DNA from 4 places in the Paenibacillus sp. OT2-17 genome. Region 2 is predicted to be linked to each of the others. Evidence: a T-box and tRNA genes for the amino acid it is inferred to sense, from the RefSeq annotation. Region 2 holds a T-box; the other regions hold tRNA genes.
What was found. A T-box is a leader RNA that pairs with one kind of tRNA and senses whether it is charged. The one in region 2 lies ahead of leuS (leucine--tRNA ligase), so its partner is inferred to be a tRNA-Leu.
Positions count from the first base shown of each region.

Region 1 (4,617 bases), on a different contig from region 2:
TGGCGTCAGGTCAGCAACCTGCTGATTCTGGTTGGCGTGATTGCATTGATTATCCTTTTAGGTCGAGTGCTCTAATGAGATATCCAAAAAAATCGAAAAGAATTTGAAGAATTAGGGATGTGAAATGGTGTTAAAGGCAGCTTTACTTTTTATATTGGCTGGCATCGCTGAAATTGGAGGAGGATATTTGATTTGGCAGTGGCTGCGTGAAGGAAAGACATGGTATGTCGGACTTTGCGGCGGAGTAATCTTGGCTGTGTATGGAATCATTGCTACCTTTCAGGTTTTTTCCTCCTTTGGGCGTGTATATGCAGCATACGGAGGTGTCTTTATTGTTCTTTCCATTGCATGGGGCTGGTGGATTGATAAAAAGACACCCGACTTGTACGATTTCATTGGTGGATTGATTTGTTTGGTCGGTATAGCTGTAATCCTATTTCCGCGATCAGGATGATAGGACGAAAAACCCTATTTTATTTTTGAAAACATGACTATAGGTCTACAAAAATAAGCTTCATATTCCGAAATAGAACTTAAGGAGGGGGTTCTATGAACTGGAATCAAATGAAGCTTAGATTGAAATTTGGTAGTGCTGTACCGAAGAGTGAAGGTAATTTCTCTTTTGGTATCATGTGTGGACTCTTAATCAGCATCGTGCTGTGGATATCAATCATTGGCTGGATCATGCTGATCTTTAAGTGATTTTACGAAATCACTGTACATATCAAAACAAATGAATTAAGGACTGCTCACAAACCTGTGTCTTATTACCCATGCTTTATTTTGTGAAATCGTTACGTAACTTGTCTATCCCGCGACCTATGGCTTCATCAATCATATCGGTAGCAGCAGGTGTATCTGCATCGGTGTCAGGAATGCGATTAAATCCTGGCTCGCGCTTGTCCAGGGATTGTTTATGTTCGATTTGATCGTCAGTACGATTCTTTTCAGAGTTATTATCTCTCATAGCACATCACAGCTCCTTTTATTAGGCATATTCAGCTTCTATACTTTACATAAACGCTTGTGCTCCAGACTAAACGTTGATAAAAATAAAACCGGGAGGGAGTAAATCCCGCCCGGTACTTCCCAAACAACTAGCGATGCTCAATCAGATCAATCGCTCCCAGAACAACATGAGCCAGTCCGAAACCGAGAATGCCTGTAGCTGCAAGTTTGTACTTACTGCTCAGCAACACAGCGCCTGAAGCCGATACTACCGTTCCAAGAACAGCTGGAATCATACCTTCACGCATTCGTAACACCCCTTCTGGTAGTTTGGAAAGACGTTTATTAGTGTAATTCAAATGTGCACAAGTTATACAAAAAGAGAATTTTATTATTTTTTTTAAAAAACACTTTACAATTCGATAAAATTATCGTATTATATGTTGGTGCCCAATTGAACAACATTTACATAACGAGAACACTTCTTAATCAGATGCGTGTTTCTCAGATACTTGTAAGACAAGTAAGTGTAAAGATTAGCGTTCCTAAATTTATGCCGGGGTGGCGGAATTGGCAGACGCACAGGACTTAAAATCCTGCGGTAGGTGACTACCGTACCGGTTCGATCCCGGTCCTCGGCATTCTTGATTTATAACGGACACATCAAAGTTAAATGAACGAAAATAACGCGAGGTTCTGTGTACCTGCGGAATACTCCGTAACAGGTATGTAGGATCAACAAAAAACGTCTCACCGTTAACATACGGAGAGGCGTTTTTTGTTTTGGAAAAATTAAGCGATCTTGTAACAGAGAGTTGGAGCCTTTCTATTGCATCAATTGTTATAATCATAGGACAACGAAATTAGGCCTTTATAATTAAATAGTAAGTATTTCTAAAAAATGAAGTGGCCTAAAACCTTAAATCAGAATGTTGTTGTTTTTAATTAACTATTGGGAAGGTGGTTCGGTGAAGCTGATATGAATCTGACTTTTCATATGGAACAGTTAAGAGTCTGTTTTATGAATTTCATTAATTATGTATATTTTGTAATGGATGAGAAAACAAGAGACATAGCTATTGTTGACCCATCATGGGATTTATTGAAAGTAGAGTTCTATCTTCAACAATTGAATGGCGATCTCAAAGCGATACTATTAACTCACTCACATTGGGATCATATTAATTTGGTAAATCCACTCCTGGAAAAATATAACCCGCAGGTATTCATGTCAACAAACGAAATCGATTTTTATCATTTTAGATGTAGAAATTTACATTCAATTAAAGACAAGGATTCAATCCAGGTCGGTGAAACAGAAATTAAAAGTCTTTTGACTCCTGGACATACCGCGGGAAGTGTATGCTATCTTTTATCAGATCGCTTATTTACTGGGGATACAATATTCATTGAAGGTTGTGGCTTTTGTGACCCAAATGGAGGAAATCCAATAGAATTATATAATAGTGTTCAAAAAATAAAGCGAGAAATTGATGACTCTATTCAAATTTATCCTGCTCATTCATTTGGTAAAGCGCCTGGTTTTACACCTCATGGATGAAAATATTTATTTTCAATTTACGAGTAAGGAATCTTTTATTAAATTTAGAATGCGTCCGAACCAAAAGGGCCTGTTCGATTTCAAATGAGTCTGTATTGTGGCCCAGTTCTAATGGTGAGAGAAAATCTTAAATATAAAAAATAATACATAACGATCTATCATTTGTCTGTGCCCCAGATGCTCAAGTTAACTAGAGTAAAACACTCGGATCAGTTCTTTTATAAGCCGCCAGAAACGTTGAAGCTGTATTCGAAAGATAATAATGACTTCAAATTAAGCATTTTCAGAAAGGTTTGCGAATCCAATCTGAACTTGGCCGTTTCCAATCAACTGTGAATTGACAGGGTTTGAGTAGAGGATTATAATGGAAAAACATTATTCCAATTATATGATTATATGAAAAATAAAGGAACTTTTCTGTGGTTAATCGCTGGCGGGTCACGTTAACCATCAAAGAGGGATATATCGTGAGAGATTGTAGCTTATCAAGTAGGATAAGTGAAAGGGCGAAGCTATGTATATGGGTAGTAGACATTATAGGAGATGATTTGGCAGTACGTTTTTATAGGAGATGAGTTAAGTGAGCTGGTACGTGTTTTTTGTGCGAACGGGTAGGGAAGAACAGGTCAAGCAGCTTATTAATGAGTGGTTGGATTCTGAAGTCTACAAACCCTTTATACCACTCCAAGAGAGACTCTTTAAAGTAGCAGGAATAGTAAAGAAAGAATGGGCTCCTTTGTTCCCAAGCTATGTATTTATTGAGTCGAATTTACCTGACTTGCAGTTCGTAACCAGTACAAATTCAATGATTTGCACTTCTAGTGATATCATTCGTTTATTGAGATACTCGAAGTTTGAAGCTTCAATGAGAGATTCGGAGAAACAAATGTTAGAAAGTCTATGCAATGATAGCTATTGTATAGAATCATCAACTGGAATTATTGAAGGAGACAATATATGTATCCTAGATGGCCCACTTAAAGGAAGGGGGAGTATAGTTAAGAAAATAGATAGACATAAACGACAAGCGGTCATTCAGTTAGAATTTATGGGTGATATCAGGTTAGTGAGAGTAGCTTTGGAAATTATAAGTAAGGTTTAAAGTGGAGAACTCGTGACGAGTTCATACTCCATGAGGAAGCTTTCAGAACCCTTAAGGGATTTGAAGGCCTTTTTTGATTTGGACTGCTAAGTTAGTAGTTTACTAGGGGGGATATGCGTAGCCTCGTATGCAGAACAACTAATGTTGAAGCGGGAAGATGCCGTGATGAAGGCGGCCGTCAGTTTTGTCCATGCAGATTATAACGCAGACGCTCCCCTTGATCGAGAAGTCTTTCATTCGGATGAGTGTAGTTACTTCGAGAGTTTGGTATTCCATCGGCGGAAATCCAACTTTGTGCTTGGCAGGCTAAGTGCCAAACAAGCAGTTTCGGTGCTGTTAAGCGAGCCAGACCTGCGCAACGTAAGTGTGGAGTCAGGTGTCTTCGGCCAGCCCATGCTTCGAATCAATGGTGTCCACAGCTATCAGGTGAGCATTGCCCACTGCGACTATATCGGAGCGGCTGTTGTTTTTCCCGAAGCACATCCCATGGGCATTGATATTGAGAGGATTGATTCTAAGCGAAATAAGACAATTGAAAGCCAACTGACGGCGGAAGAAAAGGGAAGAATCTCTATCGTGCGGGGAGTAGGGGAGTACTCAGCTTTATTGACGGTTTTTTGGACAGTGAAGGAGGCCCTGTCGAAAATATTGCGCACAGGTTTTACAACATCGCTGCATGTACTTGAAATGAATGAGACCAGATTTGTGGATGGATGCTTCCAAAGTACATTTTCACATTTTCCACAATATGCTGCCCAGTCTTACCAGTTAGGTGACTATATCTGCACGATTGTAGCACCGAGGAAGACGGAATGGAGTATGAATACTTCTCGGCTTTATGAAAAATTCAATGCAAGTTTTCATCGAAATCCGTTTGTAGATCATGTTTACTGAACACCAGGTTTGTTGAGTTTTAAATCATTTATTTTTAGGAGGATACCTATGCATAAGGAAGAAGTATTCGATATCGTTAAACGTTGTATTCGTGAAGTGCTTCCCGAATTAC
Region 1 covers NZ_WUDQ01000253.1:516-5,132, reverse strand. The annotation lists gene GRP75_RS18840 (YnfA family protein) at 128-454, shown strand; gene GRP75_RS29285 (hypothetical protein) at 550-702, shown strand; gene GRP75_RS18835 (hypothetical protein) at 779-967, opposite strand; gene GRP75_RS18830 (hypothetical protein) at 1,098-1,256, opposite strand; tRNA gene GRP75_RS18825 (tRNA-Leu) at 1,504-1,589, shown strand; partial or broken gene GRP75_RS18820 (MBL fold metallo-hydrolase) at 1,928-2,597, shown strand; gene loaP (antiterminator LoaP) at 3,090-3,611, shown strand; gene GRP75_RS18810 (4'-phosphopantetheinyl transferase family protein) at 3,753-4,505, shown strand; gene GRP75_RS18805 (acyl carrier protein) at 4,554-4,617, shown strand, end outside.
Region 1: it encodes a tRNA-Leu, which carries the amino acid that the T-box ahead of leuS (leucine--tRNA ligase) is inferred to sense. The anticodon was not compared.

Region 2 (4,904 bases):
TTTGGCTCTGAATCCATCGCCACAGCCTGCTCCACCTTATGGTTAAGTAAAGTCCACTCTTCTTGCGGCTCAGAGCGCTGTCCTCCGGCAAATAAAATAAGTCCACTCCCGATTACAGCAAGCGTTATCGCTGTTCCTGTCCATACGCGTTTCATTTCCGTATCGTCCCCTACTCCACATGGATTTCGGGAAATTGAGCCGACTGAAAACACCGTCTCAATCAAACAGAGCAAGTCTGTTCAATTCCCGTTAAACCGGAGGGTACAAACAACCTCCATACGGTCTCGCTGTGAGCATTTTTACAAAAAAGTGGTACGACCCCGGGCACGATCTAACATGCTCAGACATAAAATTCGTCATGTCGGCCAAGACCAGGCGCATACACTAAGAAGAATGACAGCTGACAGCACAGCGTCTATACCGCAAAGTATGAAAGGAGGACGTTGAACAATGAAAGTTGGATTTATTGGGACTGGCAGCATGGGAAGTCTGCTAATTGAGTCTTTTATTAATTCTAACGCACTCAAGGCGCAGCAAATATCAGCAAGCAATCGAACGCATTCCAAGGTAACCGAGCTAGCCCGTCGTTATCCAGGTTTGCATGCAGCCCAAAGCAACCGTGAAACGGCAGCGGAAAGCGATGTTCTGTTTATCTGTGTGAAGCCGCTGGAATCAAAAGCCGTAACGGATGAAATACGCAACGTCATTACAGAAGAGCAAATCGTCGTATCTATCACAAGCCCGGTGCAGATTCGTATTTTGGAGCATGCACTGAAAGCCAAAGTGTCCAAAATTATTCCCAGTATCACCCACCAAGTGGGCAGCGGAGCCTCACTATGCATCCATGGAAGCCGGATTACAGAGGAGGACCGCACCCTTCTGGAAGAGCTTATGTCCCACATCAGCAGGCCGATTCGGGTTAAAGAATCTTATACTCGAATCACGTCGGATTTTTCGAGTTGCGGTCCTGCTTTCTTGGCCTTTTTTATGGACCAGTGGATTCAAGCCGCAGTTCAAGCTACAGGTATAGACCGTACGGAGCTATGCGCCCTGGCCGGTGAAATGATCATCGGCACTGGAAAGCTACTCACGGAAGGCGGGATGACACCAGCCGAGTTACAGGCCAGAGTGGCGGTTCCCGGAGGTATTACCGCCGAAGCTCTCGCACTGTTGGACATCAGCCTGCATAGTGTCTTTCCCGAGCTGATACAAGCCACGCACAACAAGTATGAAGAAGACATGCAAAAGGTGGATGTCTCCTTCGGCTTAAAGCCAATTAACCGGCAACAATATTAACCAGCTTACCTGGAACAGCAATTACCTTGCGGATCGTTTTGCCGGCCAGTGCCTGCTGAACATTGTCCAACGACACAGCAAATGCTTCCATCGCTTTAGCATCAAGATCCTTGGCAATCGTTGCACGCTGCACAATTTTACCATTCACTTGCACAACAATTTCCACTTCGGCGTCCACCGTCCATGCTTCATCATAAGCAGGCCAGGCCGCGTAGGTAATGCTATCATTGTGCCCCAGCAGCTGCCACAATTCCTCGGCCAGATGGGGTGCAAGCGGCGACAGCATTTGCACGAAGTTTTCCATTGCTGCACGCGGCAGAAGGTCTGCTTTGTATGCATCGTTGGTGAAGATCATCAGCTGACTGATCGCTGTATTGAAGCGCAGTGCATCCAGATCTTCGGTTACTTTTTTCAGCGTTTTATGCCAAGTACGATTGAACTCATCGCTACCGCCGTCATTTGTAATTTTATCGTTCAGGCTACCATCCTCGGAAACAAACAGGCGCCATACGCGGGACAGAAAACGATGTGCTCCTTCTACCCCATTCTCATTCCATGGCTTGGTCGCTTCCAGCGGCCCCATAAACATCTCATAAATACGCAGCGTATCGGCGCCAAACGTATTGACAATATCATCAGGATTAATGACATTACCGCGTGATTTACTCATTTTTTCATTGTTATTGCCCAAAATCATACCCTGGTTGACCAGCTTATAAAAAGGCTCTTTCGTTTCCACTACGCCGATATCATACAGTACCTTATGCCAGAAACGGGCATACAGCAAGTGAAGAACCGCATGTTCCGCTCCGCCAATATACAAATCAACAGGCATCCATTCACGTTGTTTCTCTTTGGATACAAGCTCTTTGTCATTTTTCGGATCAATAAAGCGCAGGTAATACCAGCAACTGCCTGCCCATTGCGGCATTGTATTTGTCTCGCGGCGTGCTTTCATACCTGTCTCAGGATCAATGGTTTCGATCCAATCTGTTGCGTTCGCCAGCGGGGATTCACCTGTACCTGAAGGCTTGATATTGTCCATCTCCGGCAGTACGAGCGGAAGTTGGTCCTCAGGAACGGGTTTGATCGTTCCATCTTCCAGATGAATTACCGGAATCGGCTCGCCCCAATAGCGTTGACGGCTGAACAGCCAGTCACGCAGGCGATAGGTGACTTTACCGTGTCCTTTGCCCTCAGCTTCCAGCCATTCAATCATCTTCGGAATCGCTTCCTCGTTGGTAAGTCCATTCAGCGGGCCGGAATTGACGTGCGGTCCATCCTCAGTATATGGCTCATTAGCCACATCTCCACCTTGGACAACCTCAATGATATTCAATCCGAATTGCTTGGCAAATTCCCAGTCACGCGCATCGTGAGCAGGTACAGCCATAATCGCTCCAGTTCCGTAGCCTGCAAGTACATAGTCAGCAATCCAGATCGGCAGCTTTTCGCCGTTCACCGGGTTCACTGAATAAGCTCCTGTGAATACGCCTGTTTTATCCTTGGCCAGATCCGTACGCTCCAGATCGCTTTTACGAGCAGCTTGTTCACGGTACTGTTGTACAGCATCCTTTTGCTCAGGCGTAGTGATAATATCTACCAATTCTTGCTCTGGTGCCAGCACACAGTAGCTTGCGCCGAACAGTGTATCTGGACGGGTTGTAAACACTGTGAGTTGCTCGTCATAGCCTTCAATTGGAAAACGAACCTCTGCCCCGGTAGACTTACCGATCCAGTTCCGCTGCATATCCTTAATACTCTCAGACCAATCCGGTTCCTCCAGATCCTCCAGCAGACGATCCGCGTATTCCGTAATTTTCAGCATCCATTGACGCATTGGTTTACGGACGACCGGATGACCGCCACGCTCACTCTTACCGTCAATAACTTCTTCATTCGCTAGCACCGTTCCCAGCGCCGGGCACCAGTTCACAGGTACTTCAGCTACATATGCAAGGCCGCGCTTGTACAGCTGGATGAAGATCCACTGTGTCCATTTGTAATAATCAGGATCCGTCGTGCTGATTTCACGATCCCAGTCGTAGGAGAAGCCGAGCGATTTGATTTGACGGCGGAAGTTATTTACATTTTTCACCGTAATTTCGCGTGGGTGCTCCCCTGTATCCAGCGCATGCTGCTCGGCAGGCAGACCGAAGGCGTCCCAACCCATCGGATGCAGTACGTTGTAGCCGCGCATTCTTTTATATCGTGAAACAATATCCGTAGCTGTGTAGCCCTCTGGGTGGCCTACATGTAGGCCGGCTCCAGATGGGTACGGAAACATATCCAAAGCATAAAACTTCGGTTTGCCCGGCTCTTCCCCGGTGCGGAACGTCTTGTTCTCATCCCAATATTTCTGCCATTTTGGTTCAATACTTTGCGGTTGATAGCCGTGCTTCGGCTGTGTGTCTGTCATTGTCTTTTCCTCCTCAAACGGTATGCAACAAAAAAACCTCTGCATCCCGTAGCGTGTCAGCGCTAGGGACGAGAGGTTATATTCCCGTGGTACCACCCTAGTTAGCAGAAAGCGTTCTTCGCGTTCTACTCCCTTTGCACCTGATAACGGAGGTGATCCGATGCGGGTTAATAACAGGATACAAGCACCTGTAAAGGCGTTCCTGCGTTGGACGCATATCTCCGAGGCGAGTTCACTTTGCACTGTCAACCGGCTTGCACCACCCGCCGGCTCTCTACATGTCCAGACAAAGCTACTATTCCTCATCAGCGATTGTTTAACCGTTAATAATGGCACTATTATATTGAAAACCGCGAAAAAAGTCAAATAAGGACTATCTTTGGTGTTAAAGACCCTCTTCATACTAATTGTTCATGACACATGCATACGAATGTTTTATAATAACTTCGAATTAAATTGATGCAAATTGAGTTGAGTTGAGATAAGAAAGGTGAGCTGAGACATGGCACAGATTAAAATTTTCGGAATAAAAGAAGCTCTAAATCCAATCAAAAAGCAGCTTTCAGAGGTGATTCATTCTGCTGTGGTGGATGCATTCAAATACCCTCCAGACAAGAGGTTTCATCGTTTTTTCCCTATGGATCAGGAAGACTTTATATATGCCGATGGTCGCTCTGAGGCGTACACCATTATTGAAATCAGTATCTTTGAAGGCAGAACGACAGAAGCTAAGAAGCAGCTCATCCAGCTGTTATTCCAACGAATTATGGACCATTTTGGCATTGCTCCACAGGATCTTGAGATTACTATATTTGAAACGCCCAAACAGAACTGGGGTATTCGGGGTGTACCGGGTGATGAGCTTCAGTTGAACTATAAAGTGAATATATGAGTGCAAAAAGACGCCCTTCATGTCATCATGAAAAGCGTCTTTCTTTTCCTAAATTTGCTCAATGAGTCTTCACTATTTTACAGCAACATAAAACAGTCTCGCCGCGTCATCTTCTGCTTCTACCCATTCAAAATCCGCATATACCTTCACATCACGAAAACCTGCTTTGGACAATTCTGCTTTCATCCAGTCTGGATCATAGGCACGCTGTACATGAATTTCCTCGAAACGCTGATACAGATCGCGTCCTTCATGTTCTGCTTTCGCAAAGATACTAAGATGATGCTCAATTTCACA
Region 2 covers NZ_WUDQ01000059.1:8,759-13,662, forward strand. The annotation lists gene GRP75_RS10750 (ComEA family DNA-binding protein) at 1-155, opposite strand, end outside; gene comER (late competence protein ComER) at 451-1,296, shown strand; gene leuS (leucine--tRNA ligase) at 1,277-3,715, opposite strand; T-box leader at 3,777-4,033, opposite strand; gene GRP75_RS10765 (tautomerase family protein) at 4,218-4,607, shown strand; gene GRP75_RS10770 (class I SAM-dependent DNA methyltransferase) at 4,680-4,904, opposite strand, start outside.

Region 3 (3,379 bases), on a different contig from region 2:
TGCTAAAGGAGTCGCAAGACCCTTATTTTTTTGGCGCTTCAGGGCAACTGAATTGCCAGGGGGAACCGCTTAGTGAGGCGGAAAGAAATTTTATACTTGAGTATATTGAATTTACCCGCTTTCGTAAAGAGAAAAACCAGCGTAATTCTACTATGGGGTAATGGTTGCTTAGGATTTCATGAGGATTACTAATGAGTAAGGCTGAAAAATGAAAATTATTTCAGAAAAAGTTACTGTGTCGGAGGGGAAACATTTTGGGAGATCAAACTATTTATCAGCGGATTGAAGCTTTGATTAAGGATCGCGGAATGACCAAGAAGGCATTTTGTGAAAAACTTAAAATCAGTTCAGGGAATCTCGGTGATTGGAGAAGGGGTAAAACAACGCCGGGTACCACCCATTTGATTCAGATTTCGGACTTTTTTAATGTATCGCTCGATTGGTTAATGAAAGGGATTAAGCCAGGAGAAGGCGTACTTCAGGAGCAGAAGGCTGCTTATTTTTTTGGAGTGATGGGGCCACTGAATTGCCAGGCAGAAGATCTTGAGACGGAAGAACAGAATTTTATTTTAGAATATGTTGAATTTGCGAAATACCGTAAGCAAAAAAGTGAGAAGGATAAAACAAAGCCGGAATAATTTTTTGGCTAAAGATCGTCTGGGTTGAAGACCCGTAAACGAACGAGTGGGGTTCGCTTTACGGGTCTATTTGGTTTCTTGGTGATATGGAATGACCTATATGTAACTGGAATGCTTGTTAGGTTTAGAGTGCGGTGCCTCCTTATAATCGTTATCGTCGATGTTCAGAATTGCAGCAACTTGTTTTCTGTACCTTTGTGCTTTGCGGGTGCCGTGAATCAGATTGGACAAGCGTGAAGGCGGAATATTGTGTGTCTCACAAAATGTTTTCTGATCCAGTCGAAGTTCGACAAGCCGTTGTTTGATGGCCCACCCGAAGGAGGTGACAGGCATTTTGTTATTCAAGAGAAATCGCCCCTTACGGATTCTTGCGGAATAATTGGTGTGTTATAATAATCATCAGTAAACATGTTAGAATTAACCATCTGACACTATGATACACTTTTATACGTGTTTTTACAATCGTAAATGCGTCATTTTGTTGAATTAATTACTTAATTAAGTGCTAGGTGGTTCTGATAATCCGTCTAGAGTCTGCTAATGGTGTGAATTGCGATTATATGTGGATAAAAAACACTCTGCCACCTGAGGAAAGGGACAGAGTGTTTTTCGTGTTGTGACCACATTGGCGAAGCTACGCATCAGGGGGATGCTGGAAGGCGTTTGAATAGACCTGAGGAGGAAAACAGTCTAGGTTCATCCAATTGGTTATTATGGCTCATATAAAGAGGTAGAGTGATGTAGGAGCTGGACCAATGTCTGTGAAGAAAGCGACGCTGAGATGCAGTTGGCTCAGGTTGGTTAAGCTTCTTCCAGGCAGAGAGGAGCTCGCTTGTCATACGCTCCATAAGAGGGTTCTTTTCCTCATAAGGAGGATTGAGTAGCTTGAAGGCATCTTCCACACAGAAGGACACCGCTGCGCTAAGATAGCCGTGAACGGTCTGTTCTACATCGTTTCCGAGGAGGAAGTTAATCCAGGTGTGAACGGTAGCGAGTGTGCCAATCGCATTGTATTGAATGAGTATGGATTCCAACTGGTCAAATTCAAGCCAAGGATAAAGAGCCTTAGCGAGCTTGAGCAGACGCTGACCGGATAGACGAAACTCCTTCACATGCTGCCAGGAGGGACGTTGGGTATGCAGCATCTTATCAATGAGGGCGATCCGCCAACTGTCATTCTGCTGGATGGCGACATACAGACTTTTGATAGCCATGCCGTCAACGGTTGTAAATTGAGGATACAAATCATCCAGCATGTAATGTTCCAGGTCTTGTAGACTGTTCAAATGTCCGTTACGCGATAGTTTCTCCAGTCCGTTAAAACGGGTGAAGCCACCAACAGGTAGGGAAGGGTCCAACAATAATGCATAGTTCAGCAAGCGGTTGCCTTTATACAAGGTGGTTCGCCTCCTCGAAGTGAATCCTTATGTTATGTTATTTTACTTTTTACTTGGGGATAACGAAAAATATTCGAAATATATGTAATATATATTTACATTTAAATAGCTTTTGTGTCAAATTAAATATTCTTATCGCTCATATATGTTAGTTAAAATAACGTATAAAATAATTATTATATTTTTGTTTACAAATAGTTGATGAGAGAGTATAATAAATCTGTTGCCTCATTACATTATGATTTGCGGTCGTGGTGGAATGGCAGACACGCTATCTTGAGGGGGTAGTGGGCGTACGCCCGTGGAGGTTCGAGTCCTCTCGACCGCATTATATGCAAGACTCAGTTAAAAAAGCATCCTGACACGGTTTACGTGAAGGGATGCTTTTTTTGTTAAGCATTTTTCGTTAAGCATTTTTCGTTATATCCTTTAGCCACAGAAGCAACGGTAGACAATAGGTCGTTTATTAACTGATAAAGAAGGATGTCAGTTTTGCTGCAAAAGCTTCTCTATATCTCCCGCCAGCTTATCTGGAGTGGTTTGCGGTGCATAGCGCTTAAATACGTTACCTTCTCGTGTAATTAAGAATTTAGTAAAATTCCATTTGATCGCTTTGGACCCTAATACCCCCGGAGCAGTTTGGGTCAGGTAACGAAATAAGGGGTGCGCTTGATCGCCATTGACATCTGTCTTGGCGAACATCGGAAAGGTAACACCATAATTGATCTGGCAAAACTCGGAAATCTCCTCGCTGGAACCTGGCTCTTGTTTGGCAAATTGGTTGCTGGGAAATCCCAAAATTTCGAGCCCCTGTTCATGGTACTGGTCATATAGCTCTTGTAGCGCTTTGTATTGGGGGGTTAACCCACATTTGCTGGCAGTGTTCACGATAAGCAGAACGTTCCCTTCATATGTGGATAACGGAATTTGTTTCCCTTGCAGGGTGTGCGCATCATATTCATAAACGGTCATAGTATCTCTCCTTATTCAATATTCAGCAATTAAATTGTAAGCAATTAAAAGCAAGGTTGCAAGTCTGGAAAAGCTGTATCAAGCCTTTAGCCGCTGTAAAATCGTATTTTGTTCAAAACAGTAAATCGCACCGCAAATGGAGCGAATTAAGGTGTTTCTTCTTATAAAAGCGGGTTCAATCGGTGTTTAGCTGGTACATATAGCGTATTTTCTTCTCTTTTTACAAAAAAAGGCCAAAAACGCTCTACCCTACGCCAATATTGACATGCTTGTCATTTTCGAAAAGGGATGAAAAACAGAGATTGAAGGAGCTGTGAGAAGCATAGTTGCATTGTAAGCGCTATTATTAATATTCTAGGCTCTAAAGGCCGA
Region 3 covers NZ_WUDQ01000273.1:1,339-4,717, reverse strand. The annotation lists gene GRP75_RS19330 (helix-turn-helix domain-containing protein) at 1-161, shown strand, start outside; gene GRP75_RS19325 (helix-turn-helix domain-containing protein) at 255-638, shown strand; gene GRP75_RS19320 (hypothetical protein) at 735-983, opposite strand; gene GRP75_RS19315 (urease accessory protein UreF) at 1,280-2,017, opposite strand; tRNA gene GRP75_RS19310 (tRNA-Leu) at 2,281-2,363, shown strand; gene GRP75_RS19305 (glutathione peroxidase) at 2,522-3,007, opposite strand.
Region 3: it encodes a tRNA-Leu, which carries the amino acid that the T-box ahead of leuS (leucine--tRNA ligase) is inferred to sense. The anticodon was not compared.

Region 4 (4,904 bases), on a different contig from region 2:
CCACAATTAGTGGTGCGCCTGCGGAGGTAAAACCATCCACCGAAGCAGCCGTCGGTACTGACAAGAACGGACGATTCATTTTATAACATACGAAGCGAACCAGATCATGAATTGTGCCGGAGCCTACAGCAAGTACAGCCTGACTCTTATCCGCCACACCCAGCAGCACTTTCATAATGTAGGTCTCATCAGCAATCACATCCCCTACAGCATTCGGAGGTAAGCGGACGACATCAACTGTCAAACCTGCCTCACGAATCAGCTCAGCCACTTTTGTTCCAGCCGCCGCCGAAGTATGTTCATCTTCTACCAGAGTTACATGACGATAATCCTGTTGGTTCAGATATGGAACAACAGACTGCAGTGCTCCATCCCGTACCTCAATAAACAATTCAACCTTTCGGTGAGGATGATCAGCGTTACTAGCCTGCGCCTCTTCGTTCCACAGCTTGATCTGCTCATTCATATTCATTTCATCAGCCTCCTGAAAAAGGAATAATTTGCACAAGAATGATCCATAATGATTAATAGATTCCGTTTGAAAACGATTACTATTTAATTGTACGCACAAGTGTATGTCCAAGTCCAGCAAAAAAGTACAAGTTGCTTTTTAATTTATACATTTGAAAGGAACATGTTTATGAAATTTGGAACGGATATTGCCTGCGCACTTGGTTTACTGGCAGGTACAACGTTTGGCAGTGGTATTGCATTTTTGTTCGGCTGGCAAGCCTATCGAGCTCTGACTTCTGTTGCAGTCTTTGGCGTTGCGGGGATTATCATTACCATTGCCGTTTTTCGCTTGCTGCACCGTAAGTCGCTTCCCACGTCTAATTCTCGATAAATGCTGTTAGTGAAACGAGTGCAACTTGTTCTTTGCCAATACACATAAAAAACGGGCACTCTTAAGCAATTGCATCGCTTGAGAGTACCCGTTTTTGTTTTACAAATATCACTTATGAAAGTGTATCAACCTATGGATTAACGTCTAATTCATAATCAATTTCATCAAACCCGAATCCAAATAATTGGAGGAAATCCAGACGGTATTGTTCGAGATCACCCAATTCAGATACGTTTTCTGTAGTGATTTCGGACCAAGCTGCTTTGACAGCCTGCTGCACATCGTCTCTCATTTCCCAGTTATCCAGCCGAATGCGTCCTTCTTCATCCGTTTCCACAGTGGACCCACTGTATAGCGTCTCGAACAGACGTTGTGCCTGCTCAATACATCCCTCGTGCAGTCCCTTTTCCTTCATGACCTTAAACAGCAAAGAAATATACAAAGGTACGACTGGAATAGCCGAACTGGATTGTGTAACCAAAGCTTTATTCACAGAAACGTAAGCTTTTCCATGATAACGCTCCAGTTGCTTTGTTAAAGTATGTGCTGTAGCTTCCAAATCATTTTTAGCTTGGCCAATGGTTCCTTTACGATAGATAGCCTCCGTAATTTCGGGACCAATATACGAGTAAGCCAGTGTGGTTACCCCTTCAGCCAGCAGATCAGCTTCTTCCAACGCTTTCAGCCACAAGGACCAATCTTCGCCACCCATTACCGTAATGGTGTTCTCAATTTCCTCCTGCGTAGCCGGTTCTAGCGTAATTTGTGATACGACACCTGTATTCGTATTCACTGTTTTATTAGAAAAAGACTGTCCGATAGGCTTGAGAACGGAATTAAAGGTCTCACCCGTATCGGGATGTGTCCGTCGCGGTGAAGCGACACTATACACAATCAGGTCTACCTTGCCCAGCTTTTCCTTTACCAGCTTCAACGTCTCCTGCTTAATTTCATGAGAAAAAGCATCTCCATTAATGCTTTCTGCTATGTAGCCAGCTGCTCTGGCCGCTCTTTCAAAGGCTACCGTATTGTACCAGCCTGCTGAAGCCGTGCGCCCCTCTGATGCGGGACGTTCATAGGATACCCCTATGGTGTCCGCTCCCAGACCGAAGCTCGCAGCAATACGAGAAGCCAGCCCATATCCAGTAGATGCTCCGATCACAAGTACCTTTTTAGCTCCTTGTATTGATGTGCTATCTTTGATGTAGTTGATCTGACGGTTAACATGAGCCGCACATCCTGCAGGATGTGCAGTCGTACATATGAAACCACGAATTTTCGGTTTAATAATCATTGCAAGGGTCCCCCTACTTTGGCATTCATTTAATATGGATGGAATGGTTGTCCAGTCATAACTATATAGCAAATCAGCTTGCGGCTCAACACATAACATAACACTTGAAGACAGCCGAAGAAAACTACCGTAAACATCATAGTCTGCAACGCTTTTTTACTCCACTATTCATTTTGAATCATTTTCTAACAACATCACATCTTCTCCTTGCTGTTGTCTTATTTGGATATTAGCCCTTCCCCAAGAACACATTAAGTCAATAATTTCATTTGCTGTAATTCCATATTCCGTTATATAATACTCCACTTTTGGAGGCATTTGATTATACACATGTCTACCTATGATACCATCCTTTTCAAGTTCGCGAAGTTGCTGTATAAGAACCTTTTGAGAAATGCCCGGAATACTACGCTGTAATTCACTTGTCCTTTTTCTACCAGACATTAATAAACAAATGATTAATGATTTCCATTTACCTCCGATGATCTCAAGTGTTGCTTCTATGCCTAAATTATATTGTTTCATAGTACCACCTCTTCAACGCTAAAAATAACAAAGTTTATCTAATTAATTTTATAATTGCGTATCTTCACTCTAAGTCCAATGCACACTTTCAAGTAACTATCTTACTTTATTGTGTGTATTTACTTTTTTTGAAGCATACAGAATAATAATAGAGCATCTACAAAGGCAAATATGTTACGTAAGAAAGGTGATTTATGATGAAAACTCTTGTGATTTTAGCTCATCCCCATATCGAAGATTCTAGAGTAAATAACAGATGGAAACGAGAATTACTTCAATATACCAATGAAATTACAATTCACGAAATTTATAAAGAGTACCCAAACTGGAGCATTGATGTTTTGAAAGAGCAAAAGTTACTTGAAGCACATAGTAATATCATATTTCAATTCCCTTTATATTGGTATAGTTACCCGCCTTTATTAAAAAAATGGATGGATGATGTTTTTACTCATGGATGGGCTTATGGTTCACAAGGTGATAAGTTAAAAGGAAAGAAGCTAGGGATAGCCATGTCCATTGGCGATAAAAAAGAAAATTACTCACCTACTGGTTCCGTTTCTTTTACTGTAGATGAAGTTATAGCACCTTTTAAAGCAAGCGCAGTGCATGTTGGCGCGATAACATTACCCTATTTCGCTGTCTTCGGAGCCTCGTTTCAAGCAAGCGACGAAGACATTAATCAGAGTGCAAAGGACTATATTAAATATATATTTCAGTATAAATAAAATAGTTATAATGGTACACGCATCTTAACCATATAAAAACAGGCTCTTGGTGGCATCCAGCCAATCCAAGAACCTGTAAATGTTAGGCTATAATGCGGTCGAGAGGACTCGAACCTCCACGGGGGGTTAGCCCACACGGACCTGAACCGTGCGCGTCTGCCAATTCCGCCACGACCGCATATTATGTATTCACACCGATGTTTTTCAATCACGGTAATTAAGATTATATCTTCCATAGAACATAAAATCAAGCTATTTTTATATTATATTTTCTATGAATCATTTCCGCAAATATAAGAAAATCACTGGATATCACAATCCATATATGGTAAAATGGGTCCATCAGGAAAGGAGGTGCGTCAACATCAATAATCACATGTTGAGCGTATCCCTTACCCGGTCCGTTATTCTCTAATTTACAGAGTTGACGGAGGCGCGGGATACGGATCAAAGCTTTAATTAAGCGCCACGGGTAGAAAGACCGTCCTCGGACGGTCTTTTTTATTTCAACACCATCTATAAGATTACATACTGCACTGTGAAAGAGGAGATACGATGTCGATTAGACCCGCAAATGTGGAAGAGCTCAACGAGTTGACAGCCATCTGGCTGGATGCTTCCATAGAAGCCCATCATTTTATTGCTCCGCAGTATTGGGCATCACAAGTTACCGAGATGGAAAACAGGTACCTTCCCCTCGCTCAAAACTACGTTATCATACAAGATGATCATAGCATCGGCGGCTTTGTTTCCATGTTGGATGGATACTTGGCGGCTCTGTTTATACGTGTTGATTCTCAAAGAAAAGGCTATGGCAAGTTACTACTAGATTGGATCAAGAAGCAACATGATGAGATTCAATTAAAAGTATACCAGTCGAACACGAAAGCATTTAACTTCTATACCAAAAATGGATTTACCATTCAAGCGGAATCTGTTGATGCCGAAACTGACGAGAAAGAATTTGTGATGGCATGGACAAAACATTAACGATAATGAAGCATCTTTAGCTATATAGTCTTCTTATTTAACCCATAGACCTCGGTATATAAAATCTCTTTAAACGGAGCAAAATCCTGTTCAGCCAGCGCACCTGGATAGCTCATAATTTGAAGCCGCAGATCAGCCTGTCCTTCTCTTAAAGGGGGCTGTACATAGTCAAAATGGTTCAGATGAAACCCCAAACGTTCATAAAAACCAATTCTTCTCCGAGTCCATTCATCCACTGGTGGCTCAACCTCCAGTACTACCGGTTTACCGGACTGTGAAATAAACTTGCTCATAAGCTCTTTACCTAACCCGCCACCTCGTATAGCCGAATCTACGGCAATATGCTCTACAAACCGAAAATCTGTAAACTCCCATCCCGCCAAAAAAGCAATTATTTGCCCTTGTTCGTCCTTTTTGGTAAGTAAACGATAACATGGATGATGAAGCAGAGCCCTCTGTGACTCGGATGTTCTGCATTCCGTTTCAGGAAAAGAAGCCTCCATAATCGCATATACTTGAGAGA
Region 4 covers NZ_WUDQ01000115.1:3,712-8,615, forward strand. The annotation lists gene GRP75_RS14155 (sn-glycerol-1-phosphate dehydrogenase) at 1-472, opposite strand, end outside; gene GRP75_RS14160 (hypothetical protein) at 641-844, shown strand; gene fabV (enoyl-ACP reductase FabV) at 975-2,138, opposite strand; gene GRP75_RS14170 (winged helix-turn-helix transcriptional regulator) at 2,307-2,663, opposite strand; gene GRP75_RS14175 (NAD(P)H-dependent oxidoreductase) at 2,861-3,391, shown strand; tRNA gene GRP75_RS14180 (tRNA-Leu) at 3,485-3,569, opposite strand; gene GRP75_RS14185 (N-acetyltransferase) at 3,947-4,381, shown strand; gene GRP75_RS14190 (GNAT family N-acetyltransferase) at 4,402-4,904, opposite strand, start outside.
Region 4: it encodes a tRNA-Leu, which carries the amino acid that the T-box ahead of leuS (leucine--tRNA ligase) is inferred to sense. The anticodon was not compared.